Regions from separate parts of the Fervidobacterium pennivorans DSM 9078 genome, predicted to be linked through region 2. Evidence: riboswitches for the same ligand, from Rfam matches in the RefSeq annotation. Region 2 holds a riboswitch; the other holds the start of a gene.

Region 1 (16,194 bases), 510 kb from region 2:
ACGAACTTGGGGAGTTTGCTTCAACCGATGGAACGTTATTTGCTTGCGCAATGGAGGTCACAGCTAAATTCAAAGGATTATCAGCACATATCGCACAAAAAGAAAAAGGTATTGACGCTATTAAGAAAGCGGTGGGGTTTCTTTCTGAGTTCTATGATAACCCTATTGACAATGCGACAAAAGGTCAAAGGGTGTTGGCAGGTTTTGGAAGAATATTTGGTGGAAGTGTTCGAAATGCCGTTGCAGATTTTACGCAAATAGAAGGCTCTATCCGTGGAGAAACACTCGAAATCGTCTTGGAAAGTTTCGAAAAATTGAAAAAGATGACAGAGAAATATGGAGGCAATCTGGAAAAAGGTAGCCTCTACCCACCTGTCATCAACAATGCGAATCTATTTGAAGTTTTCAAGGATTTCCTTAATAAAAACTCATATAAATTCATAGATTGTGGGATGAAATACACGGGTGAAGATTTTGGATTCTTCACCATGAAATATCCATCTATAATGTTTTGGGCTGGTGTTAGAACTAAGAACAAAATCGTTGGATTACACAACCCACAGTTCCTTCCAGACGATGAGGTTGTTCCATACCTCGTTGATTTTATGGTAAAATGGTTGGTTGAATTGTACAATCACATCTAAGTTCAACTAAATAAGAAACAGAAAAGAGAAATAGAAAGGAAGGTGTCATATGTGATTGTATTCATGACAGATTGGGGTAATTCACATTACGTTGGAATCTGTAAAGGTGTAATTCGTCAGATAACAGACGCGGAAATTATAGACCTCACACACAATATCACACCGTACAACGTGCGGGAAGCAATGTACATATTAGACAGAAGTGTTGACTACTTCCCTGAAAAATCCGTTTTCCTGGTTGTAGTAGATTACGGTGTTGGAACTGCTAGAAAAGCTATAGCTGTCGAGACAGAAAAATATTATTTCGTCGCACCTGACAATGGTGTTCTTACTTTAGTCTTGGAAAGACACCAGCCAAGAAAAATTGTAGACCTTGTGAACAAAAAGTATCACTTTGGAACGTCCAAGACCTTCCACGGACGAGACATTTTCTCTCCGGCTGCCGCATATATCACAAAAGGTATTTTCGATGATTTGGGAACGAGATTGCCAAGTTACGCCACCGTGCCTTACCGAAAGGCTCATCTGAGTGCCACGGGTATCTCCGGTGAAGTAGCTTATTTCGATAGATTTGGTAACATAGAAACAAATATACCTTTCGCTTGGGTTGCTGACAAAGAACAGGTAAAAATAAAAGTTGGAAATAAAACCGTTCTCGTCCCCGTTGTTGAAACTTATGCAGATGTAGAAGAAGGGGAACTGTTAGTACATGAAGATAGCACAGGATACTTAGAAATTGCTGTAAACAAAGGAGTTGCGAGAGAACGGTTTAAATGTTTCGAAGGTTGTGAACTGGAAATTCTCTTCTGAGAGACAAATAGAAGAGGTGGTCTATGAAGCGATACACAAAGGTTATTAAAATTATTTGGATTATTCTTCTGATAACAATTTCACAGACCCTAATTGCAGGCGAACTTTTCGAATTCGCCTATGTGTTTTTAACCTCTCGCAAAGTGCCAGAAAACCATGCAAAACTCATGGCTAAAGCCTTGGAAGAGGAATCGAAGATAGTTCCGAAGAGTGTGGATCCTTTATACATCCTTGCCTTTGGCCTTACGGAAACAAATTTTATGAACATTTTCGGCGACCAAGGTAAAGCCGTTGGTTATTTTCAGCTCCACGAAAACGCAGTGTTTTACGTAGCTAATTTCTACGAAGATATTAGACAATTCAAACAACAACACAGAAATCATGCAGAACTCATTAATTATCCAGATTGGCAAGTAAGAATTGCGTATCGATACATCTACTTAACCCTTCGCTATGTATTTGATTGGGACCTTGCGAGAGCGATATCTGCCTACAACGGGCGCTCGGATAAGTATAACATTTATACCGTCAAGTTCTTCAGCTACTATGCGAATATAATTAATGAATACGTCTCATTTTTACATTCAAAAAGTTTAAGCGCAAGGAAATAATTTTCTAATTACTAACAACACTGAGCAGGTGATTTATATTGAGACTGACCATAGGAAAATACATTCCAAAGGATTCCCTGATTCACAACTTAGACCCCAGAGCAAAGATGATTTCAGTCCTCTTTCAGGTTACTAGTGTTATGCTCGTTAAAAACCTCTTAGGTTATATTATCCCTGTGGCTTTTTTTATTTTATTCATGGCACTATCAAGGATCAAGCCGGTTGTTTACTTGAGAAGTTTGAAAAGCATGTGGTTTTTGATAGTCTTTGCTGTTGTTGTTCAGTATTTCATAGGTGGTATATCTTCCAGCCTTTACATAGGTTTGCGATTATCACTCATCTTTCTTTTTGCCACGATGTTCACTTACACAACTCCTCCACTACTGACGGCACGAGGTATCGTAGATATTCTTAAATACTTTGGTATAAAAGACGAACAGCGAGAAGATTTCGGCATGATGCTTGCGATATCAATCCGTTTCATTCCCATACTACTTGATGAAGCTGACAGAATTATCAAAGCTCAGATATCTCGAGGTGCCAAGTATTCTGAAAAAGGTCTCAGAAACAAACTATCTGCAGTTACGAGCATAATAATTCCTTTGTTAGTTTCTTCATTAAGAAAAGCTGAAGAGCTATCCCTAGCTCTTCAGGCTCGAAAGTACGGTATAACGAAAAGAACGCATTACTACACACTCAACTGGTCGAGAAGGGACACAGTATACCTTACTGCAAACGTAGGATTGATACTCGGAGTTTTAATAATGCGAATATTTTAGTGTTCAATAACTTCACAAAATCTCTTGTAGATCTCGTCGATTTGCTCTCTGGTTATATTTAGTGGTAGCAGGAACCGGACAACGCCGTTTCCCAAGATATTAACCAAGAGTCCTTGGTTTATAAATCTTTCTATCCACTTTGAATCAACAGCTAACTTCGGCTTTAGTCCTCTCATCAATCCCATACCGAGTACATCACCAAGTTTTGAAAAACGTTCTTCAAAATACTTACCCATTTCTACAACATGGTTTAACAAATGTTCATCAATCATCTCCAAAATCGCTCTTCCTGCAGCAAGTGCTACTGGATTGGGAGCAAAAGTAGAACCGTGTTCACCTGTTTTAAAAACATCAGCATATTCCTCAAGCATGATACATGCTCCAAGTGGTAGTCCGCCACCTATACCCTTTGCCACAGTGACAATGTCTGGTTGAATTGAAAAATGCTGATACGCATAAAACTTTCCTGTTCTACCAAGTCCACTTTGGACTTCATCAGCTACGATAAGATAACCATGTTCTTTTTTGTACTCTGATATCAACTCAACAATCTCTTGTGGAATAACGTCTAAACCACCACTACCATGTACTACTTCCAAAAAGACCGCCGCTATGTGTTCTTCGTCTTCCAAAAATCTCTTTACAGTTTCATAATCATATGGAAGAAAAACGACGTTTTCATCATTAATGAACTGACTTCTTATGTTTTCAAATCCAGTTACGCTCAATGCACTTAAAGTCCTTCCATGAAAGTTTCTAACGAACGAAAGTATCTTACCCGTCTTCTTGACCTTCCTGACCACTTTTAGGGCACATTCTGTACTTTCTGCACCTGAGTTTGTGAAAAAAACTCTTCCGTATTTCCCCGTCTCCTGGACGAGTCTTTGCGCAACAAACAAGGCATCGTCATCAAGGAAAAAGTTCGAAAGATGAACGTACTTTTCCATCTTTCTTTTCATGGCATCTATTATCTTCTCATGGTTGTGTCCAAAAAGAAGCACGCCAATACCCATGAACGTATCTAAATAAGGTTTTCCATCTTTATCCCATACATAAATTCCTTTAGCATGTGATATCTTGATGGGATACCTGTTATACGTGCCAGCTACATATGTCTCTCCCATCGCACTGTGCATTTAAATTCCTCCCCCATTTTTTTCAGGTTTACAAATCAAAAGCCTTGCAAATACTTTTCACCAGTTCCTCTGCCACGTTTTCTGGAACCAAAACGGAGATTTTGATTTCTGATGTGGTTATTAGCTCCGGTTCAACACCATGTTCGGAAAGCACTTCTAAAAGTTTTGAAGCAACACCGTAATGAGACCTCATGCCTGTTCCAACAACAGTGATTTTTGAAAATTTCCCATAGAAATGGTATTTAGCACCGTAATCAGAAAGTGTTTCGTTGAGCAATTCTTCTATTTTGTCAAGCCTTTCAGGAACAACTGTGAACGACACGTGTGTTGATGTACCGTTCTTTACGAGAGATATCATATCGACGTTTATCCCTTTCTCTGCAACTCTCTTGAAGATATCTGTTACCACTTTTGCATCATTTGGCAAGTTCATTATAGAAACCTTTACCTGATTTTTGTCCAAACTAACCCCTGTAACAAGTGGTTCTTCAAGCCATTCAGGTATTCTGTCAACCACCCAAGTTCCCTCCTCATCGCTAAATGATGAACCACAGTAGACCCGCACGTTGTATTTTTTGGCTATCTCAACTGAACGTGAATGTAGTACCTTTGCACCAGTTGCTGCCATTTCGAGCATATCATCGTACGTAACGTACTTGAGTTTCTTTGTCTCAGGATAAAGTTTTGGGTCGCACGTATAAACACCTGCAACATCACTGTAAATCTCACAATCGCACTTCAATTTGGCAGCCAAAGCCACTGCTGAAGTGTCCGAACCACCTCTACCAAGTGTTGTAAGATGCTCGTCTTCGGTAATTCCTTGGAAACCAGTTACGACAAGCACATCGTAACTGTCGAGATATTCTCTCAGTTTCCTGACACTGATATCCATTATTCTCGCGTTGTTATAAGACTTTGTGGTTAGAATTTTGACCTGAAAAGCGTTCAAAGAAATTGCATTAATGCCCATATCTTTCAAAGCCATTGCAACAAGAGCACACGAAACCTGTTCGCCTGTGGTAAGAAGCATATCAAGCTCTCTTTCGTCGGGTTTGCTTGATACATTCTTGGCAAGTGAAATCAAATTGTCAGTTGTCTTACCCATTGCAGAGACAACGGTCACCACTTTGTAACCTTCTTGGACTTTCTTTGCTATTCTACGTGCAACGTTTCTGATTCTGTCAGGGTCAGCCACAGATGAGCCTCCATACTTTTGAACAATTACTCTACTCTGAAGAACGTTTCTTGTCAATCCCTCTCACCTACCTGCTCTTTGAATAGCTTATCTGTTAATTTCTCTGAGACTTTCCAAAATTTGTGTCTTATTAGCTGTCTTTTCATCGACCTTTTTGATTGCCTTAGCTGGAATGCCTGCAACAACAGTGTAAGGTTCCACATCATCAACGACAACCGCACCGGCGGCAACAACAGCATGATGACCTACTCTTACACCTTCTAAAATCACAGCGTTTGCACCAACAAGAACATAGTCCTCAATGATAACAGGTGTTGCACTTGGTGGTTCAACAACGCCCGCCACAACCGCACCAGCACCTATATGACAATACTTTCCAATTCGAGCTCGTGCACCAATTACAGCGTTCATATCAACCATTGTCCCTTCACCAATTACAGCGCCGATATTGATTACAGCTCCCATCATTACAACCGCTTTTTCACCAATTTCAACGAGCTCGCGGATAATTGCACCTGGTTCTATCCTCGCGTTGAATTGGGATATATCTGCCAGCGGAATCGCCGAATTCCTAGCAACGTACTCCACTTTGTATTTTTCAATTCCTTCATTCCTAAGCACCTGTGAGATGACTTCAAAATCTCCAAAAAGCACTCCAAAATCTTTTCCAACAACGAAATCAAATTCAACTTCTTCAGATTTGTACTTGCCAAAATCAATGCCATCTAGAACCCCAGAAATGTACACCCTTACTAAGTCCTTTTTCTTGCTTTTCGCAATAATCTCGATAATTTCTTCACTTGTTAATTCTCTTACACTCTTTTTAATACCCATCCTAACCCCTCCACACACCAATTATCTGGCTTGCGCAGATTCCAAAACGTCATCATAGCTAAAAAATCCCTTTTCCTTTTCCAGAACAAACAGCGCTGCGTTCCTTACCCCTATTGCAAACGCCCTTCGTGATAAGGCTCTATGTGTGATTTCAACAGTTTCACCTGAGTTAGAAAAAATCAACGTATGTTCACCAAAAACACCTCCAACCCTTATGGAACTTATAGGTATATCTCGTCCCAATGCTTGTTTAAGCATCTTGGCAGTACCAGAAGGAGCGTCCTTTTTCATATTATGGTGAATTTCAACCATAGCTGCATCCCAATCTTCGAAGTAAGACGCGTATTCCTTTATAATTCTTCTTAAAATTGCGATTCCTGTTGAAAAGTTATAACTCTGAACCACGGGGACATGTTCAGCCAATTCTTTTAGCTTTGCAAAATGTTCCTCGGACAGAGCAGTTGTCCCTATCACAAGTCCGCAGTTGAATTTCCTGCACAGTTCAATTGTTTCAAAAACAGCATCAGGGGATGAAAAATCAATTATCACTTGCGGTCGCTCGATTTCCTCAAAAACCCCCATATCTTTTCTCAAAACGCACAAATCACCTAACGAAGAGAAATAACTTTGAATCTCCGCACCCATTTTCCCGTTTGCACCCACTAAACCGTATCTTATCTTCACTGTGTTTAGTCTATTCATTCTATCGCCCCCAGGTCCTTAAGAATCACCCTTAGTCTTTCCACAGTTGATTCTTTTGGTGGAACAAGCGGTAGTCTGAATTCGTTTTCCATTAATCCCAACAAGTGCATAGCTGCTTTAACAGGAAGTGGGTTGGTTTCTATAAAGAGGGCTTTGAACAATGGGATAAGCTGCGTGTGAATTTTGAGGGCTTTTGAGATGTCACCTGAAAAGATTGCATTGACCATCTCTACAATCCGAGTGGGAACAACGTTCGAAGCTACAGATATTACTCCCTTGGCACCTGCGCATATCATATGAAATGCTCTATCATCGTTTCCTGAGTAGATGTAAAAATCGAGGTCCTTTGTCAGTCTGTAAATTTCATCAGACTGAGCAACATCAGGATTAGCCTCCTTTATCGCTTTTATATTTCGACACTCCACTGCTAAGCGTGCCACGGTCTCAGGCGATATATTCACTCCGGTTCGAGAAGGAACGTTGTAAATGATAATTGGGACATCAAGTCTTTCTGATAGATACTTGTAGTGTGCGTAAAGACCTTCCTGTGTAGGTTTGTTGTAGTAAGGAGTAACTATTAATACACCATCAGCACCAAACTTTTGCGCACTCAAAGAGAGTTCTAAAGTCTTTTTCGTATCGTTGGTCCCGGTTCCAACAATAACTTGAGCTTTACCTTCACAAATCTCTTTAGTTAATGCTGTCAAACGCTCTCTTTCTTCAACCGTCAAAGTAGCACCTTCACCTGTTGTTCCGGCAACGATAATAGCGCTTACACCACTTTCAATCTGCCATCTCACAATCCTTTTGTAACTTTCGTAATCAACCTCACCGTTCATGAACGGTGTTACTATCGCAGTTCCAACTCCATGAAACATACGCATCTGACCTGATGAATTACTCATGTTCGACTCCCCCTTCCAAATATATTCCATCAGTCTCAAAAAGCACATTGAGAATTCCGCCTTTTGTTTGGGCCGTTAACCTATCTGGTATCCTGTTATCTTGAAGAATATAATACTTAACAAAATATGCCGTAGCCGTCGTTCCTGAGCCACAGGATAACGTTTCTCTTTCAACACCACGTTCAAACGTCCTAATCTCAAACGTACTTGAATCTAAGACATTAAACAAATTAACATTGGCATCGAACTTATGTCTAAGCAACCTTGCGATTTCCATATCAAACCCCCAGATTGCTTTTCCAACGTTCATAACAAGGTGGGGTACGCCTACTGTAATCAGTATTCCTTCAAAACCTGAAAGTTCTTCTTGAGGCACGAAATAATTAACAACAGGGTCTGGCATTTGGACAAAAATTTTCTCTCCAATGTATCCATTAAGCACACCTGCGTTTGTTTCCAAGCTAACTTTTCCAAAAACGTTGAAATAATCTGAGAGAAATTTCAAAAACGTTCTTGCTCCATTTCCACAAAAGGTTGCTCGTTTACCATCTCTGTTAAAATAATCCATAAAGAACCGATTACTATGTCGTTCAACAAAGATAACTCCATCCCTCTCTTCGACAACCTCAAGCACAATCTTTTCCTTTTCTACATCGTTTAGAGTTGTCTTTGTCGCATCGACAACGACGAAAGTATTACCTGTTGCTGAGTATTTGCAAATTAAATCAACCCCGAGCTTTCTTAACTCATCTTCCCTCAACTTCCTCCGCCTCGCTTTCGACAATCAAGTCAGAATTCAATTGACTGTGTAGCTTCAAAATCCTAACGGCATTCGTTGCAGCTCCAACTCTCAGATTGTCAGCTACAACCCACAATCCAAATGTGTGCGCATCAAACAGCCTTATTCTACTAACGTGGACATAGTCATCACCAGCTACTTCTATTGGTGTAATGATATAGTCATGAACTACTACATCCTCACCTGAAGCAATAGTTTCTACTAAGTCTTCTTTTGACATTATTGGGAAGAGAGTTCGAGCTACAATACTTTCCGAATGTCCCACCCTAACAGGAACCCTTACAGTTGTTGGGAATACGGCTATAGACCTTGAATTCAATATTTTCCTTGTTTCGTTTATCATCTTCCACTCCTCTTGAGATATATCATCTTTTAAATCACCTATGAGTGGAATGACGTTGTGGGCTATCTGTTTTGGGAAAACCGTATATGTTGTATCACCGGCAAGTTGCCTTTCGTATTCAACAATAGCCTTGTGACCTGCCCCGGAAACTGCCTGGTATGTTGAAACAAATATCTCGTGTAAATGGTATCTGTCATGCACCCTGTAAAGCGCTAAAACCATTTGAATAGTTGAACAATTCGGATTTGCAACAATTCCACGGTATCCCTTTAACAGTTTTCCGTTTATTTCCGGAACGACAAGCGGAATTTCTGGGACCATCCTGAATGCAGATGAGTTATCAATTACCGTTGTTCCCGCTTCTGCTGCAATTGGTGCATATCTTCTTGAAACATCTGCACCAACTGAGAAAAGTAAATAGTCAAAACCTTCCCTCATAGCTTCTTCCGTGAGAACCTCGACCTTCACTTGCACACCTTTGAACGTTAGAGTTTGACCGGCTGACCTTTCCGATGCAAAGAGCCTGAGTTCAGAAACTGGAACCCCGCTTTTTTCAAGAACCTCGACCATCGTTCTTCCAACTGCTCCTGTTGCACCTACAACACCGACCTTGAACCCCATAGAAAATACCTCCTTTTTTATGATGGATTGAAGTATTCATAAGCCTAATAAAAAAGCGGGCTACAGTTTTTCACTGTAGCCCGCTTATGGTAGTCTTTTGTTACTTGCTTGCGTGGGTTTTTATCCCAAGCCAAACGCAAGCTGACCACCATAAAGCGGGCAGCTGCGTTTAGCTTTAGATTTCATATTGATTTCAATATTCATGATGTTTTCAGCTGATAAATTCAAATAATCAAACACGCTATGACGTCCTCCCGACTAAATTTCATTAAATCTCTGTTTTACTCGTTTTTTCTTGCTATTTCTTAGGCAGCTTATTTGTCCATATTATATCACAAGACTACCATATCTTGTCAATACATGATTTTAACTAAAAAAGCCCTCCGTTAAAGGAGGGCAAAAACTATGAGCAAAGAGCATGGGAAGGGATTTACTATACAATCTCTTTGAAACCTTCTCCGTAAACAAACCTCGCCTCGTTCACAAGAAAGAAAGCTTTTGGATCGACATTTCTGATTGCGTTGACCAATTCATGAAGTTCTCGTCTTTTCAAGACAACCAACAACACATTACGTGGCAGATTAGTATACCCTCCTTTGGCTTCGAAGACAGTGCAACCTCTACCTAATTCCGATAAGACAAAATCCCTGATTTCGTCAATTCTCTCGGAAACGACCCATACGTTTACAGAAAGTTCCAAACCTTTCATTACAAAGTCAATAGTTGTTCCGTTGACTATTATGGCAAGTATCGAATACAAACCCGTATCAATGTTGTAAACAAGCCCTGCGGCAAGACCTATGGCAAAGTCGATAAATAAAATTGACATACCGAATGGTGCCCCAAAAAATTTATTCAATATTTTTGCGATAATATCAGTCCCGCCTGTTGAGGCATTTTGGGAAAAAGCGATAGCCATACCAATGGCAGTTAGTATATCCCCAAAGAATACAGCAAGAATCACATCTTTGCCTTGATACTTGTAAATAGGCACTATTCTATCGAAGAAATCTATCAAAAAATTCAACAAAAAAGTGCAGTATATTGTTTTAAAACTGAAGTCAAATCCTATTATCAGGAATGCTGTCAGAAAAAGGGCAACATTGATAATATACATCCATATCCCCACCGAAAGCGGGATTAATCTGTTCAAGACAATTGCAAGACCTGATGCTCCACCAGCTGCAATGTTGTTAGGAATTAGAAAAATAACCAATCCAAGGGCTGTGAGTAGCACTCCAAATGAAGAGAGGAAATATTCTTTTATCAATTTCTCCAAGCGTCTCTTACTTCCCACGGAAATTTCACCACCTTAACTCCTAATTCCTTTAGTCTTCGTTCCTTAAAAGAAACTTTTCCCCTTTCTCCTTCAATAATTGCTCCCGCATGCCCCATACGTTTCCCTTCTGGAGCATGTCTACCTGCAAAGAAAGCAACGATGTTTTCTGGAGAGAACCCTATTTTTATTGCGTGCTCAACACCTCTTACCTCATCTTCACCACCAATTTCACCAATCAAGAGAACTTTTTCATAACCTATATTTTTTACTATTTCAAAAGCCTCTGAAACAGTTGTCCCAACAATTGGGTCTCCACCCAACCCAAGTGCTGCGCCAACGCCTGGACCCTCGCTGAGATGTTTTGCTGTTTCATACATCAACGTACCGCTTCTTGAAATGATAGCTACATCACCTGCTTTAAAATACTTTTCTGGCATAATACCGACCTTAACTCGCTCGTGTGGGTTAATAACACCTGGGCAATTAGGACCAACTATTCTAGCTCCTTTTTCTTTTGCCAATTTCAACATCTTTATCGTATCGTGAACAGGAACATGTTCAGTTATTATTACATGGTTTACCACACCATTGTCAACAGCATCTTTAAACGCTTCCAAAACATTCTGTGGCGGAACGAAAAAAATAGCAGTGTCTGGCTTTTCAAAACTCTCACTGAGGCTTTGATAGACTGGCACACCATCCATGCGTTGTATATGTTTGTTCTTACTCACCACACATACTACATTCGTCCCGTATTCAATCATCCTTTTGAGGTGATAACTTCCATATCTTCCTGTTCCGCCGTAAACACAAACTGTATTTGTTTTAAAAAACATCGTTAACACCCCTCTTTTGAACCTTCTCATCTTCTTGAAGTCTTTCAATTAAATCTTTCATATCGTCAACAGCATAAATTCCGTGCTTTTTTAATAATTCTTTTGCCAGAAATTCGTTGTTTCCAGACAACCTAATATAAATTTCGAAATCTGGGTCTTCTTCTTTAAAATTCACAACGCCTTTGGCTATTTCCAAACAATCGGTGATGCCCCCAAAGATATTCAAAACTGCTTTACTACACAAAGACATGACTTTTTTCAACGCCTCGTAAACACTTTCCATTGTTGCACCACCGCCCAAATCACAAAAATTAGCTGGTTTGTAACCATGCTCAACAAGTATATCTATCGTTGCCATAACAATCCCTGCACCACAGCCAATCACGCCAATTTCTCCATTTTCAAACGGCACGAAAGAATTTGTTTCTTCAGTATCCTCATATGCCCACAATTGTCTATACAGCGCACTGTCATCCACATGAAACACGGCATCTAACGCGTAAAAATCTCCGTCTTTAAAAACAAAAGGATTAATCTCGAGCAACGTTAAATCGTATCTTACGAATATATCGTACAACTGCTTCGCAAATTCCTGAAGGTCTTTGGGAAGTTCTCGTATGTTGCTTGTACGCAGCACTTTGTCTGGATATTTCGATGCAAATTCTTCTATGTCCACACCACCAACCTCAGAATACACAAACACAACGTCTCTGACATTTCTGTCGATTGAAAGTGAAATGTATCTCTCAGTGTCATGCGGAATGTATTCTTCAACTAATACTCCGTAGGGTTCCTCTCCTTTTATCTTCATCCCCAAAATCTTCCTAATACCTTCGAGACTTTTTTCCAAATTTTCGGCGACCACAATTCCGCCGGCTTTCATCCTCCCACCAACTAATACTTGAGCTTTAAGGACCTGCGGAAAACCGAGCCTTTCCAAGCACTTCCTTAAAGACTTTTCTTCTGCTAGTTCTTCGGATGTTACCAAATAGCTTCTTGGTACTCTTACTTTTTCCGCCCTCAGGATATCCTTTGCCAAATACTCGTGAATCTTCATACCTTTCTACCCCCTTTCGAGATTTAAAGAAAAATACCCCCAAAAATCGATGGTTTTTGGGGCACCCATTCCCTTAAAGGCAGGTCTCCCGACTCGTGGATCACCCTACTCCCTGCGCCTTCCCAGCATTAAAGCCAGTGGCATTTTGCAGGTTTCGTCCCCACTCACGGTGGCCCGACCGTCCCGGATTTTCACCGGAGTTCCCTTTTAAGCACGTAAGTGCACCTTTAAGGGGAGGGAGTATTAAATTTTTGTGATTTAAAATTCTTATTATCCAACAAAAATGCTAACTTACTCGTTTGCAAAAATCAACCCCAAACTAATGACCTTTTGAGGCTATTAATAGCTGTTAAACGACAACATTTAATTATTTTCACGTTTTGCTTTTGTTCCGTTAACTCTATAAAGCAGAAAGAATTTCCCAGCACGCACAGTATCGAAAAAATAAACGCTATCTTAATCTAAGTTTATCAATAGAAAGCAAAGTAAAATCAATATTTACAAGCATAGCGATTGACCCGCATTTAAAAACCAAATATAATTATTTTTGCTAAAGAGGGGGGAAGCTGCAAGGGACACTATTTTTCAAACATCAGACACTACACTGAGAGGAGGAAGTCACATGAAAAAGTCACTGGCACTCTCGCTACTTGTATTTGCCTCTATTCTCCTACTTGCAGCTTTCGACCCAACAGTATTTGTTGAAGCAACCATAGGTGAACCAGACACGCTTGATCCCCATCTAGCATATGACACAACAAGCGGTGAAGTACTCTACAATATCTATGAAAACCTCATAGCCTACAAAGGTCAAAGCGTTAGCGAGTTTGAGCCGAGACTTGCTACGGAAGTTCCAACTGTCAAGAACGGACTCATTAAAGATGGTGGAAAAACGTATATTTTTCCAATTAGAAAGGGTGTAAAATTCCACAACGGTAATCCACTTACCCCAGAAGATGTGAAGTATTCATTTGAACGCGGTCTTCTTTACGACCCAGATGGTGGTCCAATGTGGATGCTCTGGTATGCTATCTTTGGTTTCCATTCGAGAGACGAAGCTATTGAACAGTTTGTTGGAAAGCCTGTTAGCGAAATATTCGACCAGAATGGGCAGCCAAAACCAGAATATAGAGAAAAACTTGTTAATTTTTACAAGCAAGTCATTGACCCGGCGATCCAAGTTCAAGGAGATAATGTGGTAATTAAGCTCAAGAGACCATATGCTCCTTTCCTCAACATCATCGCACAGAGCTCACACTGGGCAGCAATACTTGACAAGGAAACATGTGTGAAAATTGGACTTTGGGATGGTAAACCAGACACATGGTGGAAATACAAAGATGTTACGAAAGAACAGTCACCACTCTATTCTTATGCAATTGGAACAGGTCCGTACAAACTTGTAGAATGGGACAGAAAACAACAAAAAGTAATTCTCGTTGCAAATGAGAATTATTGGAGAGGACCAGCAAAGATTAAGAAAGTAATAATTTGGGCAATTCCTGAGTGGTCAACAAGAAAAGCAATGCTCGAAAAAGGTGATGCAGATACTATTGACGTCGCAATTGAATTTGTTGACCAACTTAGCTCAAACAAAGATATCCAAATAATAAGAAACCTTCCAACGCTTGCTGTTACGGTTCTGTTGTTCAACTGGTCAGTTAACCCTAACAGCAAATTCATAGGTAGTGGAAAGCTTGATGGAAACGGAATACCACCTAACTTCTTCAGTGATATTAATGCAAGAAAAGCGGTTGCCGCAGCTATCAATTACGATGCACTTATCCAGGAAGTGCTAAAAGGTTCTGGTAAAAGAGTTCCAACAGCTTTACCACAAGGCTTGCTAGGTTACGACCCTTCATTACCACTTTACAAGTTCAGTTTGAACGAAGTAAAAATGTACCTACAAAAGGCTTGGAACGGACAAGCTTGGCAGAAAGGTATTAAATTCAGCATCGCGTTCAACGAAGGTAACACAGCAAGGCAACGAGTTGCAGAAATGATAAAGATGTACATGGAAATGGCAGCACCTGGAAAGGTTAAAATTGAAGTTCAACCACTTCAGTGGCCCAATTTCCTTGATGCAACACAGAACGGAGAAATTCCGGTTTCCATAAACGCATGGCAAGCGGACTTTCCAGACCCAGATAACTTCATATTCACACACTACCACAGTATGGGAGATTACGCAGATAGACAGGGAGAGGCATTCAAAAAATTTGTGAGCACTCCAAGAAAAGAACTGGGTGGAAAGAGCCTTGACCAACTTACTGAAAATGCTGCAGCAGAGACAGACGCACAAGTTAGAGGAAAACTCTATGCGCAGATTCAAAAATTTGTTGTTGACAATTGTCTCAGTGTCCCACTCTATCAACCAACTGCGACGTATGTTTTCAGAACATGGGTTAAAGGTTGGTACTACAACCCAATGAGACCAGGTCACGACTTCTTCACACTTTACAAAAAACAATGATTAGAGTACATAAGAATTCGAAACACAGGTCACCGAAAGGTGACCTGTGTTTTTTTTTTACGTGCCAAACATCAGCATAGCGGTAAGGTGAAGGACTGATTAACGAAAAAATCTAATGATGCGCCTTTAATCTTTTGAATTATCTGTCGGTATCACTGTAGTTTCTCCTTATTGCTCAATTATTTGTTGTTTTACTTTTCATCGAATATCTAAATAAATTGTGTAAAATACATATGTGGACAAAGTCTATCTTTTTATGTTATAATAAGTTAAACCTAATTCACTTACATCTTTACTATGAGAGGTGGTTAGATGAAAAGTTTAGGAGAGTTGTTAGTCCAGCCTGGTCCTTTTTCGGAAATTGTTATTGGAAACACTGCAATTGTGAGGGCAATGATTGAAAGCGGTGTAAGAGTGGTAACGTCATATCCTGGTTCGCCCACACCTGAGATAGCCGAAGCGATAAATTCCATACCAAAAGACAAAAATCCGCTGTATTTTGAGTTTTCAACAAACGAAAAGGTAGCTTTAGAAGTAGCGTTTGGTGCAGCAGTTAACGGATTTACCTCATGTGTGTTTTTCAAAAGTGTCGGTATGAACGTGGTTGCCGATTCTTTTGTCCAGCTAAGCATGATGGAAATCCCTGGTGGGATGGTAATTGTAACAGGCGATGACCCGGGTGCGAACAGTTCACAAAATGAGCAAGATAACCGACATTACGCAAGGCTTTCCTACACCCCTGTCTTTGAACCGAAAGACGCACAAGAGGTCTACGAGATGTTCAAACAAGCTGTCGAATACTCCAAAAAGCTACGTTCCCCTGTAATTCTGCGCTTAACAACCCACACTGCTCACTTCAAACAAAAAGTCAACTTTGGAACGTTTATTCCCTCACCGCTAGGTTCCCCTGTCTTTGATGTTAAAAATAACGGTCCATACATTCCGATAGCTCAAAATGTTCCAATAATGAAAAGAAGAGCGCTTGAAAAATTGCAAATGTGGGCTGAGATTTCGGAAAAATACGCTTTTATAACAAACAACGGGAGTGAGATAGGAATTATAACGGCTGGACTTCCTTACCTTTCATTGCTCGATGTGCTGGGAGAAAATGTGAAAAGAGTAGACATTTTAAGACTTGGCATGGTCTACCCATTACCAAGGAAGGCAATA
Region 2 (16,194 bases):
AATTCCAACGGGAATTTCAACAGGATTTAACAACGTGCGTGCAAGTGTATCACAAACCGACATTAGTATCCCGCCTATTAAAACCGTCGCTAAGAGGTTTTTACTATGTTTGGGTCCTGCAATTATCCGTGCCATGTGTGGAACAACCAATCCAACAAACCCTATGATACCTGTTTTGGAGACAAACGTAGCAGTAACAAATGAACCAAGCAAGTAAAATGTCCATTTCAAGGCTTCCACGTTGATTCCTAGACTTTTTGCTTCTTTTTCACCCAAGGTCATGGCATCCAATTGCTTACTCAGTGTGAAAGCCAAAGTGACGAACACTCCCAAAGAAGATGCAGGGACTATCAAATCTCGGAAAGTCATCCCGGAGAAAGAACCGTAAAGCCAAACGTGTCCGGTCACGAGAGATTTATTTGCAATGTTTAAAAGCAACATACTACCTGCAGAAAATAGGGTGCTAACCAGTACACCGCTTAAAACAAGATGAACAGTTGGTACCACGTTACCTTTTTTCGCTAGTAATATGGAAAGACTTGAGGCAATCACTGCGAAAATAAAACTCATCGTTGGAATACTCACATGCGCAATTGAGTTTACAATAAAATATATTGCTAACAGTGCACCAAAACTAGCACCAGCAGATGTGCCGATAAGATAAGGGTCAACAAGAGGATTCTTCATTATCGCTTGAAATATGTTTCCTACCAACGACAATGCTATCCCTGTTAATGTTGCCATTAAGACTCTTGGAAACCTCAAGTTCCATATCATGTACTTCTCAGCACTTTCTTGCCGGAGAAGTTGGAATATTTTCAAAGGACTTACATACACTGTTCCAAAGGACAAGTTGAAAACAAACACTATAACGAAAACAAAGGGGAGGGAATACCTCCCCAACGTTTGAAACCAGTTTCTGTTCTTACTCAATTATTACTTACCTCCATAGAAGAAGTTATAGAAAATATCCAAATACTTGAAAAGATGTGGTGCTGCTTGGCTAACCTCATCACCATCGACTATCAAAACTTTACCTTGTTTTACCGCTTTTAAATTCTTCATTATTGGATGGTTTTTCACAGCTTGCTCGACTTCTTTTGGGTCCCCATATGCACCGATTACTATGATATCAGGGTCGTTTTTAACAAGCCACTCCCAATTCACGGGTAACCATCCGTTGTTTCCTGTGTATGGAGCTGCTATATTTCTACCACCGGCGATGACAATAAGTTCATTCATGTAGGAACCAGTTCCTGCTGTCCATAGTTGTTTTGCATTTTCGTCAGGTGTTGTTACTGTGAAAAACACTGTGGGCCTGCTCTCCAATGGAATTTTTGAAGTTCTTTGCCCAATTTCTGTCATTTTATTTCTAAGCTCGGAGACAAGCTTGTCGGCTTTGCTTTTGACATTGAAAACAGCCCCTAATTGACTTACAGCTTTAATTATATCTGTCAAAGTATTTGCGTTTAAAACATAAGCTGTAAGATTTGCTTTTTCTAGTTTTTCTACTTCTGGAAATTGGAAGCCACCAAACATGATAACCAGATCAGGCTTTAGAGAATGAATTTTCTCGATGTTTAAAGGTACCATGTTTCCTATGTTCTCTGCCTTTTTGTAGTTATCCCAAGCTGTGACACCGACGATTCGGTTTTCAAGTCCAAGAGCTTGTAAATACCTTGTCGCACTTGGCGCAGCAGAGACGACTCTTCGTGGTGGCATTGGAATATTCACAATTCTTCCGGCATCATCAACAACCGCAATAGCCAGTGAAAGAACTGTTGCGATAAGCATGAATACCACGAAAAGCTTTCGTAAAGAACCAAGAGAAAACGACTTGACCATACAAAAAAACCTCCCTCTTTGCAAAAATTTGTTGCCATCCCCAGGCTACGTGGTGGATGGCTACCTTCCTTCGTATGTCAGGTCTCCCGACTCGCGGATCATCCTACTCCCTGCGCCTTCCCAGCTTTAAAGCCAGTGGCACTCTGCAGGTTTCGTCCCCGCTCACGGTGGCGGCCCCGTGCCGGATTTCCACCGGACTTCCCTTGGACATACGAAGGGAGGTTTATTTTGACTTGTCTTCTGTTCTTATTATACTACCACCATTAATCAGTGACAACAGGTTTTATTGGCATCTGTATTTATTGAACTTGTTCTATCAGATTTTAACGCCGATTTTCGTAAGTGGATTACGTATATAATTGAGTATGCACCAGTAATCAAAAGCATAAGGTCTCCAGGAGACAGTTTATAGACTTCTTCACCTATAAGGATATTAACTATAGAAAATGCGAACGTGAAGAATACATATCCTGCAGCAATCAAAAAAAGTATGCTTCCAACATACAAGTGTGCGATTTTAAAAGTGTATGCATTACTTCCAAATTCTTGAAAACCTGATATTAGAACGGACACAAACGACAGTATCACCAAGGAGAATACATATTGTCCTTCGCTAACGTATAAAACAAAAGTTAACACGGAAAGAACTAACATTACTGCAAGCATTCTGTTGATACTTTTCATAATATCCACCTTCCTACTGTATATACTACCAACGAAAGCAGATAGGAAATACCTAGACTGTAAAATATTGTAAATAAAGTATATTTTAAACTATTCGTTTCGCTTTTTATTGCTGCAAGTGTAGCAAAACATGGCATATAACCAAGTACAAAGGTCATTAGTGTCGCACCTACGAGAGGGTCGAAATGAATATTAGACACATCGCCGTAAAATTGGGAAAGTGAAGATACTATGACTTCCTTTGCAACTCCGCCAAATATAAGAGCTGACACTATTTGCCATGAAAATCCTAAAGGTGCAAATAACGGTTGAAGAAATTTTCCAAGCATAGAAACGAAGCTGTTATCTACGTCTCCTCTACCTGGAAAATAAGTTAGCGCCCAAATTACGATACTTGCAGCAAAAATAATCGTTCCGGCTTTTTCTAGGAAGTGCTTTCCTCTGTTCCACACGTAAGTTAGAATGTTTGAGAATTTAGGGAAACGGTACCTAGGTAATTCCATAACAAGAGGCACTGATTGGCCCTTAAGAATTACTTTGTTTACTATCCTCGATGACAAAGCTGTAAGAAGAAGGCTCAAGACGTATATTGCAAAAAAGGCTTCTACTTTGTGATTAGGGAATGCCACGTTAACAATCAGAAGATACACAGGAATCCTAGCACTACAACTAATGAAAGGTGAAACCAAGATGGTTGTAACTCTTTCGCGTTCGTCCGCTAAACCACGGGCTGCCATGACACTGCTTACATTACATCCGAAACCTAACAACAATGTCATGAAAGACCTACCGGTTAATCTCAATGAATACATTAACTTGTCGACTAAAAAGGCTATTCGTGGGAGATAACCGCTCTCTTCCATGATTCCAAGTGCAAAGAAGAGTGCAAAGATACTTGGAACAAAAGCCAAAACGCTACCTACACCATTTATGATTCCTTGCGATATTAATGAACTTACTATGGTTTCACTTCCTACAGAATCAGCGATTTTTTCAAAAAGGTACTCAAGTAACCCTACCAAAGGTTCTGATACCTTGAAAGTAAAATTGAACGCCAAGTACATTAGAGCCAAGAATATGGGAATACCTATATACTTATGTGTCAAAACGTGGTCGAGGGCTTCTGTAACTGTAAGTGTTTCGTCTGTTCTTTGAATCGAAAGCTGGACAACGTTTGTTATGTATTCATATTTCGTTGAAGGTATTGATGTTCTGATTTCCTGAGGAATCGTGTCTAATATATCGTTCGGGCAATCTTTTTTCAAAAACCTCCTTGCATATTTGTCCCCTTCAATGATTTTGATTGCGGTAAATCTTTTATTGAAAGTTTCTTCTACACATTGCTCTACTTCTTTAATCTTTTCTTCAGTTTCGTTTCCATAATCTATTACGATAGGTCTTGTTGCTTTTCTGAAGGATTCCACAATCTTTTCTTTAAGCTCTTCGATTCCTTCTCCTGTGTGGGCAGATGTAAGCACTACTGGAACTCTGAGAAATTTTTCAAGCGAAGATTTATCAATCTTTATTCCTGATTTTTTCGCTTCGTCAATGGCATTAAAGGCTGCGATTACGTTTAATCCAAGCTCGCAAGCTTCTAAGAGTAAAAACATCCCTTGTTCAGGGCTCATGCTATCTATAACAACAACGGTAACGTTTGGTGGAGAAAAAAGTAGGTAATCTCTTGTCAATTTCTCATCCACAGACGTAGCTGTTAGACTGTAAACACCTGGTAAATCAACAAAATGTAAGGTGTAATCCTTGTAAGTTGTAGCCCCCTCAATCCTCGTAACTGTTACTCCGGGCCAGTTAGCAACGTACTGCCTGGCACCTACTAATTTATTGAAAAGGCTGGTTTTTCCAACATTTGGGTTGCCCAATAAGCCTACAGTTATCACCATAGTCTTCAACTCCCTTGCTCGGATTGAGTTTCAGCACTTATTACAAGTATCTTTGAAAGCTTTCCGAAGCCGATAACAAAAGTTCCCAACGGTGTAACAACTCTTCTATCCTCAAGTAATTTAATAGTTGAACCTTCCGTTATTCCGATTTTCGACAACCATCGATGTACACCATATCCTCCCAAAATTTGTTTTACTTTATACAATCCTGGGACGGCAATGGAAAGGGGGATAACTGAATCTTTAAGTATTTCAACTTCAACAAGACTTGCTTCTGACTGCCTCAAACTTATAAGTTTATTGAAAACTTTGTACATCCTCGGGTCGCCCATTGGCGCATTCTTTACCACTGTTATCGTTACCCCGGGCAAGATACCAATGGCTCTGAGTTTTGGCGAAATTTCCGATTCTTCTACATTTTTAACCACGACTCTGGCACCAACAGGTACCTCTGACAGTTTCACATGTTTCACCTCACTTTTTGGAATTAGGAAGGATGATTTTAAAGTGTAGTTGAGAATGATTCTCAATAAGATTATAAGAGGTAAAGCTAAAATTGTCAACGAAAAGGTTTTGATACATCGTGCATCTTCCTTTTTTGTGTTAACTGTGCGTTGGACGAGAGTTCCAAAAATGTGTGATTATAATTGACTGTTAAGTGTGAAAGTGATAAAATACAGTCATAGTTGTTATTGCGCGTTTTTACTCACTATTTTTAGATTACAAAAAGTGGGGGGGAAGTTATGGCGTCAAACAAAGAGATGACTCGTGAGGAGCTTTTTAGGTTTGTGGAAGAAAACCAGGTCAGGTTTGTAAGATTACAGTTTACGGATATAAACGGGATGATGAAAAATGTTGAAATCCCTGTTGATGAACTTGAAACAGCTTTAGAATCGGGTATCATGTTTGATGGTTCTTCCGTTGAGGGGTTTGCAAGGCTTTATGAATCTGATATGTACCTCAAACCAGATCTAAGAACTGTGGCTATGCTTCCTTGGACGTTTGACGGTCACAGAAGTGCGAGAATTATATGTGATGTTTACAGCGATTTTGAACATCCCTTCGATGGTGACCCAAGATATAGGTTAAAGCTTGTTGAAGAAAAGGCTCGAAAGATGGGGTTCATACCCTACGCAGGTCCAGAAGTTGAATTTTTCATCCTTCCAAGGCAAAATAACAGACCCGTTTTCGAATTCTTAGACAGCGGTAGTTATTTTGACCTTCTACCAGTTGATATTGCAGAGCATATCAGGACGGAAGTATCTGTTCACTTAGAGGAAATGGGACTGGATGTTGAGACTACTCATCATGAGGTTGCACCTTCACAACATGAGGTAGATTTTAGATACGCAGAACCTGTTATTGCAGCTGATAACGTTCAGACTGTGAAGCTTGTAATAAAAACGCTTGCTATAAAGAACAATCTCTATGCAACGTTTATGCCAAAACCGTTCTTTGGTGTAAATGGTAGCGGAATGCATGTTCATATGAGCTTATTTACACTCGACGGGAAAAACGCCTTTTACGATGAAAGCACTCCTGATGGGATATCTCAAGTTATGAGATACTTTATAGGTGGTCTGATTGCACATGCGCGAGAAATAACGGCTATAACGAACCCAACGATCAACAGTTACAAAAGGCTCGTTCCTGGTTATGAGGCTCCTGTGAACATTGCTTGGAGTAAGGGAAACAGAACAGCGTTGATAAGGATACCAAAAGCTAGAGGAAAATCAACGAGAATCGAGTACAGGTCTCCGGATCCATCATGCAACCCGTATTTGGCATTTGCCGTAATTCTTGCAGCTGGATTGGACGGAATTGAGAACAAGATAGAACCTCCAGCGGCTGTTGAGGAAAACATTTATCAGATGTCCGAAAGTGAAAAGCAAAAACGTGGTATTTATAGACTACCTTCGAATTTAAAAGAAGCACTAAACGAAGCTGAAAATAGCAAGCTTGTTAGAGAAGTCCTTGGCGAACATATTTGGGAAAAGTTCTTAAAATTGAAAGAACGAGAGTGGTGGGAATATTCAACCACTGTCACTGAGTGGGAGAGGAGGAAATACGAGAATATATGAAAAATTCTAACTTAAATATGTTTTTACCAACGACAGAGGAAGAAATAAAAGCGCGAAATTTAAAAAGTTTAGACGTTATCTTAGTGACGGGTGATGCCTACGTGGATCACCCGTCTTTTGGAGTTGCTTTATTAGGTAGGCTGTTGGAAGCAAGGGGTTATAAGGTAGGAATAATAGCACAACCGGAAGGTCCAGAAGATATAAAAAGGCTTGGAAGACCTAATTTGTTCTTTGGAGTTACATCAGGAAACGTAGACTCAATGGTCGCAAACTACACAGCGTCACGTAAGAAAAGAAAAAGTGATGACTACACTCCAGGTGGTGTTAATAACAAGCGTCCAGATAGGGCAGTTATACAGTACGTGAACTGGATTAAGCAAGTATTCAAGGATGTAAAAATAGTTATTGGCGGTATCGAGGCAAGTCTTAGAAGATTCGCACATTATGATTGGTGGAGTGATAAGGTTAGAAAGTCGATACTTCTGGATTCAAAGGCTGATATCTTAGTTTACGGAATGGGTGAACGCGCTATCTTGGAGATAGCTGAAAGGATAGCTGCAGGAAAGAGCCTCGATGGTATTTCGGGAACCGTTACATGGAAGAGCTCTTTGGAAAGTTTAAACTTAGAAGAAAATTTGAATCTCATTCATCTCCCATCTTATGAAGAGGTTGTAAATGATAAACGGAAGTATGCAGAAGCTTATAGGATAATGGTCGAAAATACCGAACCTTTGAAAAAGGTAATTCTGGTTCAAAAGCACGATAATCGATACGTTATCCAGTACCCTCCAGCTTTGCCCTTAACACAAGATGAGTTAGATGAGCTTTATTTGCTACCATATACCAGGAGAGTTCATCCTTACTATCTTGCCAAAGGACCGGTAAAGGCTATAGAAACTGTAAAGTTTTCCATTACAGCTGTGAGAGGTTGCTTTGGAAACTGTTCATTCTGTGCAATTACAAATCACCAAACAACACTTGTTATTTCACGCTCCGTTGATTCAATACTTGAAGAAGTTAAAATTCTCACCAAAATGCCTGAGTTTCGTGGAACTATTGTTGACGTTGGTGGACCAACCGCAAATATGTTTGGCTTATCTTGTCCGGTTAGAAATACCAGAGGCCAATGTCTTAGAAGTTGTCTAGTACCTAACGTTTGTAAGTTAGCCTTGTCAGGGGAAAATAAAAATGACGCAACTGATGAATTCATTGAGCTTTTGAAAAAAGTTAAAAGTATCCCAAGGGTAAAACACGTATTCGTAGGCTCTGGTATAAGACATGATTTGATTCTTGCTTCAAAAAACGCAGACTACATAATATCATCTTTGGTTGATTTTACATCAGGACAACTTAAGTTAGCACCTGAACATGCTCATCCGTATGTTCTAAAAATCATGAGAAAACCTTCCGCCGAACTATTCTTAGAGTTCAAAAAAAGGTTCGAAGCAGCAGCAAAAAGAAAAAGACAAAGGAAGTACGTTATTGGCTATTTCATAGTTGCCCACCCCGGGGAGGGGGAAAAGGAAAACATTTACCTAAGGGAATTCATAAAAAAGCACCTTGGATATGTCCCCCAGCAAGTGCAGATATTTACACCTACTCCCGGCACACTCAGCACAACGATATACTACACAGGTTTTGACCCATTCACTGGCGAAGAAATTTACGTCGAAAGAAGAGACAAGGTTAGAAATGCACTAAAGGAAAACATTGTTAATCTTCGATGAATATTTTTTCTACATACGGACTTGTGAACGCTCTCAATGCACAACCATAGCTCATTCTGAAACGAACAATGTCTCCTAATTTAAATGTTTCAGTGCTTTCTGTTGTGTCGACTATCAAATGATCACTTGATGCGTGGAGAACATGCAAGCCATCTACAAGAGGTATTAATCCATCGGGTTTAACATCCTGCTCGCCCACGGCAAGTATAATTCTTTTTCTGTATCCTTTGTCTTCAAATCGTGGTGTCCTACCAAACGCATCTTTCCCCAACTCTCCAACAGGAACAGACGGCTTGTAATCTACTTCTATAACTTCTGCCTCCAGAATTACTGTATCTTGTCTTAGATATGGAATATCCCTGTCTCCCGTAGCATCGGTTCCAAGTATTATGCCTTCGCCTACCCTGAATTGATTAATTCCTTCTGGTAAAGCACCATTTTCTAAAAGACTAAGCGTAACTGTACTTCCACCACTAATTACTAACTTATATCCAAGTTTAGATTCTAGTTCTTTCGCAATTTCTATAAGCACGGTCATATTTTCTTTTGTCGGTAGGACTCCACCGTAACATCCAACGTTTGTTCCTATTCCTCTTAAAATAGCGTGCTTTAGTTTTCCTGCAACTGAAAGAATTTCATCAACCGCGTTTTCAAACCATACACCTTCTCTTAAATCTCCAACATCTATCATATAAACAATGCTCACGTTTTTATCTAATTCCCCTGCTTGTTTATCAATCTCAAAAGCAGCTTCAGGCATAGAAACCAAGAATTCATCAACCAAACGAACAGCTTGGGGAATTTCCGAGAGCATAGGGATCCTTAGCAACTGGAAAGGACCTGGAACACCATTTTGGTAAAGGTTTAGAATATTCTTCAGCCGAGATTCTCCAATTTTGTCGACGCCAGCAGTGCGCATTACCTTTGCAATTGTTGGATTCCCAAGTGAAAGTTTCGTAACTCCAACAAGCTCTATGCCCCTTGAATGGCAAAGCTGAGCAACTTTTGAAGCGTTCTCTCTTATGGCAGAAAGATTTATTATCATACGCGGGTATCGTCTTTCTGGTTTTATCATCACTAGCTCCCCCTTTCAATCTTTGATAATGTTAACTAAAAGTATTGAAACTCACCAAAATCCACATCATTCTTTAAATAGGGGACACCCCTAACAACTCTTACCTAAAAGAGGTATCCCAATATGAATAATTCAACGCCTTCTTGCCCAAAGTGTAGCTCTACCAAACTATACAAAAACGGTCACGACAAATACGGCAATCAACAATTTCTTTGCAAAGTCTGCAATCATTCCTTCAGGCTTTCTCATTCTCATGTGCACATCAATAGCACCATTTCGCAATTAGCTACTTTCATCACTACAAGTTAACGTTATCCAATCTTTCACGTTTTTTTGGCTTTGGTTTTAAAGAAGTTATGGTATAATAAAATGAAAAATGAGAGCTACAACTCAATTTTAAAACAAGAATAAGATAATGCAAAGAGCTCTTTAGGAGGGATTTTCGTGGATAAGCGAGTTAAAGAAGCATATGATTATATAGCTTCAAAAATTACTTCAAAACCCAAGATAGCACTCATACTTGGCTCCGGATTGGGTTTTTTGGCTAATGAGGTAAAGAACGCTACACATATAAGTTACAAAGATATCCCTAATTTTCCTTATTCCACGGCGCCTGGACATGAGGGAAAACTAATCTTTGGTGAACTCTTCGGTAAAGAGGTCGTTGTTTTGAATGGTAGATTTCATATATACGAAGGTTGGAATCCAGGTGATATAAAGGTTGTTATACACACGTTAAAACTTCTCGGAATAGAGCGGATGCTTATCACAAACGCCGCAGGTGCAATTAACACAAGTTACAAGCCTGGTGACATAGTCTTGGTTAAGGATGTTATAAACCTTATGTTCCGAAATCCACTGAGAGGTCCAAATGATGAAGATATAGGTCCAAGGTTTCCAGATATGCTCGGAGCTTTTGACAGAACATGGATGGAAAAAGTAAAGAACGTTTTTCCAGACATGAACGAAGGAGTCTATTTAGCTGTAACTGGTCCTACTTATGAGACTCCGGCGGAAATAAGAGCTTTTAGAAAACTTGGAGCTGACTTGGTAGGGATGTCAACAGTTCCAGAAGTAATCGTTTGTGCACACGCTGGTATAAAAGTTTTAGTATTCTCTTGTGCCACAAATATGGCAGCTGGTATACTTGACCAACCTTTGTCGCATGAAGAAGTTGTTGAAGTCGCGAATAAGGTTAAGGAAAGATTTACGCAAGTAGTTAAAAAAGCTTTGGAGGTGCTTGAATGAATCGCGATTTCCTTTCAATAGTAGGCGAACTTAATCTTGCTAAAAAGGTTTTAGTTGTTGGACATATAATGCCTGATGGCGATGATATAAGCTCAGTTCTGAGTGCTACGTTGGGGCTCCAAAAATTAGGCAAAGAAGTATTGGCAGGCATTGATTGGAGGATTCCTTGGTATTTCTACGAGTTTGATGAGACAAATCTTATTAAAGGTTACGATGAGATAGTCAATAGCGGTTTTGAACCAGATTTTATGCTTGTTGTCGACGCATCAAGTCCTGATAGGATTGGACGTTTTCAAGAATTTCTAGGAAAAGTTACAACGGCCGTAGTTGACCATCATGGTACAAATACACTTTTTGGAACGTTAAATTGGGTTGATACAAGGTTTGGTTCCACTGCCCAGATGGTTTTCAGAATTAACACAGAACTTGGTGTTTCATACGATGAAAAACTTGCCACAATTAACCTCATGGGCATAGCTACGGACACGGGCTTTTTCAGATACTCCAACGCTGACGAAACTGTCTTTTCCGATGCGACAAAACTTGTTTCTATGGGCGGGAAACCATATCTAGTTTCAAGGATTTTTGAAAATAAAAGAATCGAACAGTTTAAATTGCTATCAACTATGGTTGAGCATATCCGCACAGAAAACGATGGACAAATAGTCTACTCTTATCTTTCGAAGAAAGATTACGAATCAAACAACTGTACAGAAGACGACAGTGGTGGTTTTGTTGGGGAACTACGTTCAATACAGGGTGTAGAACTTGCCATCTTCTTTTCTGAATATGAACAGAACGAGGTGCACATAAGTTTCCGCTCCAAAGATTGGTTTGATTGTAGTAAATTGGCAGTTCTTCTAGGTGGCGGTGGACACCCAAGAGCTGCAGGATGTACTTTGAAAGGAGAATTATCCGTTATCGTAGAACAAGTTATTAGGGAAGCTAAGTTGATGTTTAACACACAATTGGAGGCTATTAAGAATATTTAGATAGCCAACATTACTATCAAAATAAGATAGCTTTAAGTTTTTGTTGGTATTACCTTTTCCTAAATCCCAGGGGGGGTTATTACGCGTTTAAATTCTAATTTAGCACTCATTAGAGATTTACTTTGTAAAGAAGAGGTTATAGAAACAGAGGATGGAATGGTCCTAAAATGGAGTACCAGCAAAGATTTTGTGAATGACTTTCACGACTTTGTAGTCCATTTAAATAGTTACACGTATTCTAAAAGATTTATACTTCCCATCACGGTAGAGCGTGCAGATGAAAGTATAAACGTATTCTTCAGATACTCAGGTGAAAAACACGTCATAACCCCCTCAGGTGAATTAATCTCGCTATCTTATGAGGAACAAAAAAGGCTCATTGAGGCAATTCTAAGAATTGCGAAATTTGTCTTGCTTGGTAATATTCCCCCGTTTCCTGCTATAAGCTTGTTCGATATCCTTATATACGCAGGAGAATTTTTCTTTAGACCTCCTGTAATTTTCGGGCCTGAATTTTACAAACAGTTAGTTGAAAGCTCCCAAATAGTAAAATCATCAGAAGGTTTTAACGGTGTTTTCGTTGACGAAGAGTATCTTAAAAATGGCACCTACGATAAAAGTTCAACAATGCGGATTTTGGCAGAAATTATTGAACTTTTAGATGAAACCGGAGAGAAAGCAAGTATAGTCTCAAAACTTAAAGGTAATAATGTTACAGTCGCTGATTTAGAAAAAGATAGGTTGAATGAAGGTATACTTTACGAAATAATTTCAAAAATCGACAATGTCGAGAAAGACTACGAAGTGGTGCAAATCGATACAAAAGGGTATTATCGTTTATTTAAGGATTACGTTGCGAGAATTGATTACCACTTTGCAGAAAAAAATGAGGCTATATTTTACATAGGCGATGATTTTACAAACGTTATAAGACAGTTACTTTTGAAAAAAAGGAATGAATTATCGCAAGAAGAATTCTCGGGCTTGGTGCAGTGTTTATATTCAGTTTGCAAATTCGACGCGATGGTTGGTGAACTGGTTAATATTTTCAAGAGATTCGGGAAGGTTATACTGATAGTCAAGGATGTTGACGACCCCCATTATCTTGTAAGACGATTCTTAGAAATTCTGAAGAATTCTGAAATTAAAACGGTGGTTTTGACTTACAAATCAAAGCAACCGGATAAAAAATTCATTATTGAAATACCAGGGAAGAAGTTATCTGACAAAGATATTGAAGCAAAACTTTCACGTGTGGCGGAAGACTTGCTGTTGATAAAAACCTTAGGGAAGGAATTTGATAGGCAAGACCTGATGATATTCAGTTCAGTAACAGGCAAAGATGGAGAAAGTATGCTAAGAAAACTCATAGAAGAACAATTAGTAAGGTCGGACGATGGTGAGTACATAGTTGATTACGATTTGGCATCTCCAATAGAAGATGACGCGCAATTAAAACTAATTCATGAGATGATGGCAAAAGAGTACAGTAGACACATCAGTCCATATAATCAATACGCGCTTAAAGCTGCTTTTCACTACATGCGGGCTGGTAGGGAACTATCTGCAGCAGTTACTTATCTTAGGTTTGTGAAGATAGGATTGGAAAAATACACATTTTCTCCTTCTTTTCTGTCGGATGCTTTATACAAAGCTTACGAAATCTTAAAGAAAAATTGTAAAGAAGAATCATATGCATTCCACAAGTTGAGACTTGAACTTGAAAATCGAGAAGGAATTAGTTTAAATTTTAAAAGCATACAGCTTCCAGAAAAAAGAATTTTTACTTACCTGAAAGCACTTGAACTATTCGTTGAAGAAAAGTATTTAGACTGTGTTTCTTATATTGACGATATTTTGAGGTCCTTCGAACTAACAAAATACAAGTCATTAAAACTATCTTTTATCAAGGAAAGGGCATACTTGTCATATTACGATAAACTATCAGATACTGGTCCTGACGTTGAAGAAATTCAAAAGATTAAAATTTGGAACGAAAAATGGGCCGAGTTAAAGGCGGAATGGTTATGGTTAATTGGCAATGCTTTGGTATACACGAATAGGAAGAAAGCTACAGTGTTTTTAAACCAAGCACTGGAGATTGCTAATCAGTACAGTTTGAAACATCTTTTAGTAAGCATATATAACTCATTTGGTATAGCGTACGATGGATACCTACTCTCCATAGTGTATTTCAAAGAAGCCATAAAAATAGTGGGTGAAATTGGGTACACGCGCCGCAGTTTGACCCAGAGGCTTAACCTGGCACGTGAGTTACTTTATTTTGGAAAGTTCAAAGAACTATTTACCGAGTTTTCCTTGTTAGAAAACTCTCACAAAGATTACTTAAGTTATTCTGATTTATCCTTCTTGTACAGACTCCATGGTATGGTTTATTCATATCTGCAGCGTTACGAAGAAGGTTTAAGATACTTTAAGAAAGCTTTTGAAATTGAATCTGAGAAAAAGTTACTTCATCACTCTTTGCGAGGATTGATTCTCCATGAAATGCTTTGCGGGAATAGAGAAAATGCAAAAGAATTGATCCAAAAACACCACGACGATCCAGCAATTCATACAAGAGCCTTTGAATATTTCACCGCAATGATAATGGCTAAGGATGATGAGGAATTCTTTAGAGCGTGGAATGATTATATTACATCGAATTACACTTTGCTGAGAGAAGAGATTTTATACCTATTTGTAGAGCAAATCTACAAGGTCGACAAAGAGAGATTGGCTGATGAGCTTGACAAATGGGACAGTTTCTATACTTCGGAAATGACAAAACTCTCTTTGCTTTACATACTTCTGGCTAAGCAAAAATATTATGAGCTAATTCAAAATGAGATCAAACGCGATTTAGTAAAGCTAAGAATCGCAAGGATTGTTTTTGATTTGGAAATTGAAAAAGACTTTGAGCAGCCTTTGAAGGATATTTTGTTTGTTGATTTCCGAAGAAATGCGGTGGAAAATGAGATAGTTGATACACTCGAGATATTAAAATCAATCGACCAAAAGACAGGTTTGGATGAATTTCTAAGGATATTTTCAAATATATTGATTAATCTTTTCGAGCCCCATCATGTTTTTGTATCAGTGAGGGATAAAAAGACGAATCTAAGAGCATCTATAGGCATTGTGACTTCTGATGAAAAGAAAAGCATTGTTAGATTTGACCCTCTCGAGGTGCATATCAAGGATAATATAGACAAGGATAGCGATTATCTAATATTCTTCTCAACCAACCGTTTGGTGTTATCGGAAGAAGAGAAAAAAGATATATGGGATAAGATAACTCTGTTGGATGAGTTGTTTGCAAGTCAAGTAAGAGGCATAATATATAGAGAAAGGGCAACGAGGGATGTTTTGACAGGGCTATACAACAGATGGAGATTTTTGGAAATTCTTCAAGAATACATGGAAGAACCCGCTGTTTCACGAAAGGAAAAAGAAGTAACTGTCTTTATAGCGGATATAGACAATTTCAAGAAAATTAACGATACTTACGGTCATTTGACTGGTGATATGGTTCTGAAAAATATTGCTGCTATTTTGAAAGATAATATTGGAGAGAACGGGATTGTTGCAAGATACGGAGGTGAAGAATTCGTAGGTGCGATGAAAGTAGACAAAGCAAGGTGTGTTGAAATATGTGAAGGCGTTCGAATGGCAATAGAAAAGAGTTCCTATGATATTTTCGGGTTTCAAGTAACGATTAGTTTTGGAATTGCATCTTCTTTTGAGAAACAGAACATAACTGAACTGATAGGACTTGCAGATAATAGATTGTACATTGCTAAAGAGACCGGGAAAAACAGAGTCTGTTTTTCTTAAGAGCCTTTTGAAAGTTTTTAGTTTAAATTTAGTGGGAGGCGTGGTATAGGTTGGAAATACTCGAATACATTGGTGATACCTACTGGAGCAGTGATTATATCGTTGAAATTCAGGGCTACAAAAAGGTAGCGAAATTCGTAGAAAAAAGCTTGATTAAAAGTCAGGCAGATGCTATTCTGCGTTCAGAACTAGCTCGCAACGTTCACGGACTTATAGTTCCTGAAATCTTTTATTTTGAAGAGGGCGAACGAGATATTCTTGTATATGATATTCCTTCGTATGATTCTATTACTAGGTACGGACGTGAACATGTTGAGAAACTCCTTCCACAGTTGCTTTCTATTATGAAGACAGTCTTACATATTCCTGGTCTCTCTGTTCCTTATATGGGGTTAGATGACTTAGTTATTGTTAACGATGAAATTAGGATATTTCTGCCGTTGATACAATCTTTTGAACATGTTGAAAGTATGGCAAAAACTGGAAAAGTGTTTGCTGCTCCCGAATACTTCAGAAAAGAAATAACAGACAAATCAACAATCTACGTCTTTGGCAAAATAATCCACGATTTGACTAGCAATGAAGAGCTCAAAAGAATTGTTCAGCGTATGATAGTTGAGGAGCCAAGTCAGAGAGACTATGTTGAGGAGATTCCTTTTCAGAATGTGTTTGGTTCCAAGAAGATTCTGACTATAAGAAGAATTCACAGAGAAGAGGAGAACCAAATAGTAGAACTTGTTCTACGACCACTGCCAGGGCAAGGCTTTATAGGTGTTATAGGTCCACAACGGATAGGTAAAACTACCA

The links. Region 2 has a riboswitch for cobalamin ahead of FERPE_RS03900 (ABC transporter substrate-binding protein). Riboswitches for the same ligand answer to the same signal wherever they lie in the genome.
Region 1: another riboswitch for cobalamin. It lies ahead of FERPE_RS01500 (ATP-grasp domain-containing protein); the one in region 2 lies ahead of FERPE_RS03900 (ABC transporter substrate-binding protein).

The regions. Positions count from the first base shown of each region.
Region 1 covers NC_017095.1:320,657-336,850, reverse strand. The annotation lists gene FERPE_RS01565 (M20 metallopeptidase family protein) at 1-644, shown strand, start outside; gene FERPE_RS01560 (SAM hydrolase/SAM-dependent halogenase family protein) at 696-1,454, shown strand; gene FERPE_RS01555 (hypothetical protein) at 1,478-2,065, shown strand; gene FERPE_RS01550 (energy-coupling factor transporter transmembrane component T family protein) at 2,104-2,844, shown strand; gene FERPE_RS01545 (aspartate aminotransferase family protein) at 2,841-3,980, opposite strand; gene FERPE_RS01540 (aspartate kinase) at 4,009-5,232, opposite strand; gene dapD (2,3,4,5-tetrahydropyridine-2,6-dicarboxylate N-acetyltransferase) at 5,263-6,009, opposite strand; gene FERPE_RS01530 (4-hydroxy-tetrahydrodipicolinate reductase) at 6,031-6,687, opposite strand; gene dapA (4-hydroxy-tetrahydrodipicolinate synthase) at 6,708-7,589, opposite strand; gene dapF (diaminopimelate epimerase) at 7,609-8,376, opposite strand; gene FERPE_RS01515 (aspartate-semialdehyde dehydrogenase) at 8,363-9,379, opposite strand; gene FERPE_RS01510 (YitT family protein) at 9,813-10,676, opposite strand; gene FERPE_RS01505 (succinate--CoA ligase subunit alpha) at 10,646-11,494, opposite strand; gene FERPE_RS01500 (ATP-grasp domain-containing protein) at 11,484-12,551, opposite strand; cobalamin riboswitch at 12,613-12,795, opposite strand; gene FERPE_RS01495 (ABC transporter substrate-binding protein) at 13,174-15,024, shown strand; gene FERPE_RS01490 (thiamine pyrophosphate-dependent enzyme) at 15,337-16,194, shown strand, end outside.
Region 2 covers NC_017095.1:830,343-846,536, reverse strand. The annotation lists gene FERPE_RS03905 (FecCD family ABC transporter permease) at 1-933, opposite strand, end outside; gene FERPE_RS03900 (ABC transporter substrate-binding protein) at 937-1,845, opposite strand; cobalamin riboswitch at 1,905-2,072, opposite strand; gene FERPE_RS03895 (hypothetical protein) at 2,113-2,529, opposite strand; gene feoB (ferrous iron transport protein B) at 2,526-4,427, opposite strand; gene FERPE_RS03885 (FeoA family protein) at 4,433-4,891, opposite strand; gene FERPE_RS03880 (glutamine synthetase family protein) at 5,189-6,508, shown strand; gene FERPE_RS03875 (YgiQ family radical SAM protein) at 6,526-8,235, shown strand; gene FERPE_RS03870 (alanine/ornithine racemase family PLP-dependent enzyme) at 8,222-9,310, opposite strand; gene FERPE_RS10830 (IS1/IS1595 family N-terminal zinc-binding domain-containing protein) at 9,434-9,619, shown strand; gene FERPE_RS03865 (purine-nucleoside phosphorylase) at 9,755-10,558, shown strand; gene FERPE_RS03860 (DHH family phosphoesterase) at 10,555-11,550, shown strand; gene FERPE_RS03855 (tetratricopeptide repeat-containing diguanylate cyclase) at 11,707-15,387, shown strand; gene FERPE_RS03850 (diguanylate cyclase) at 15,438-16,194, shown strand, end outside.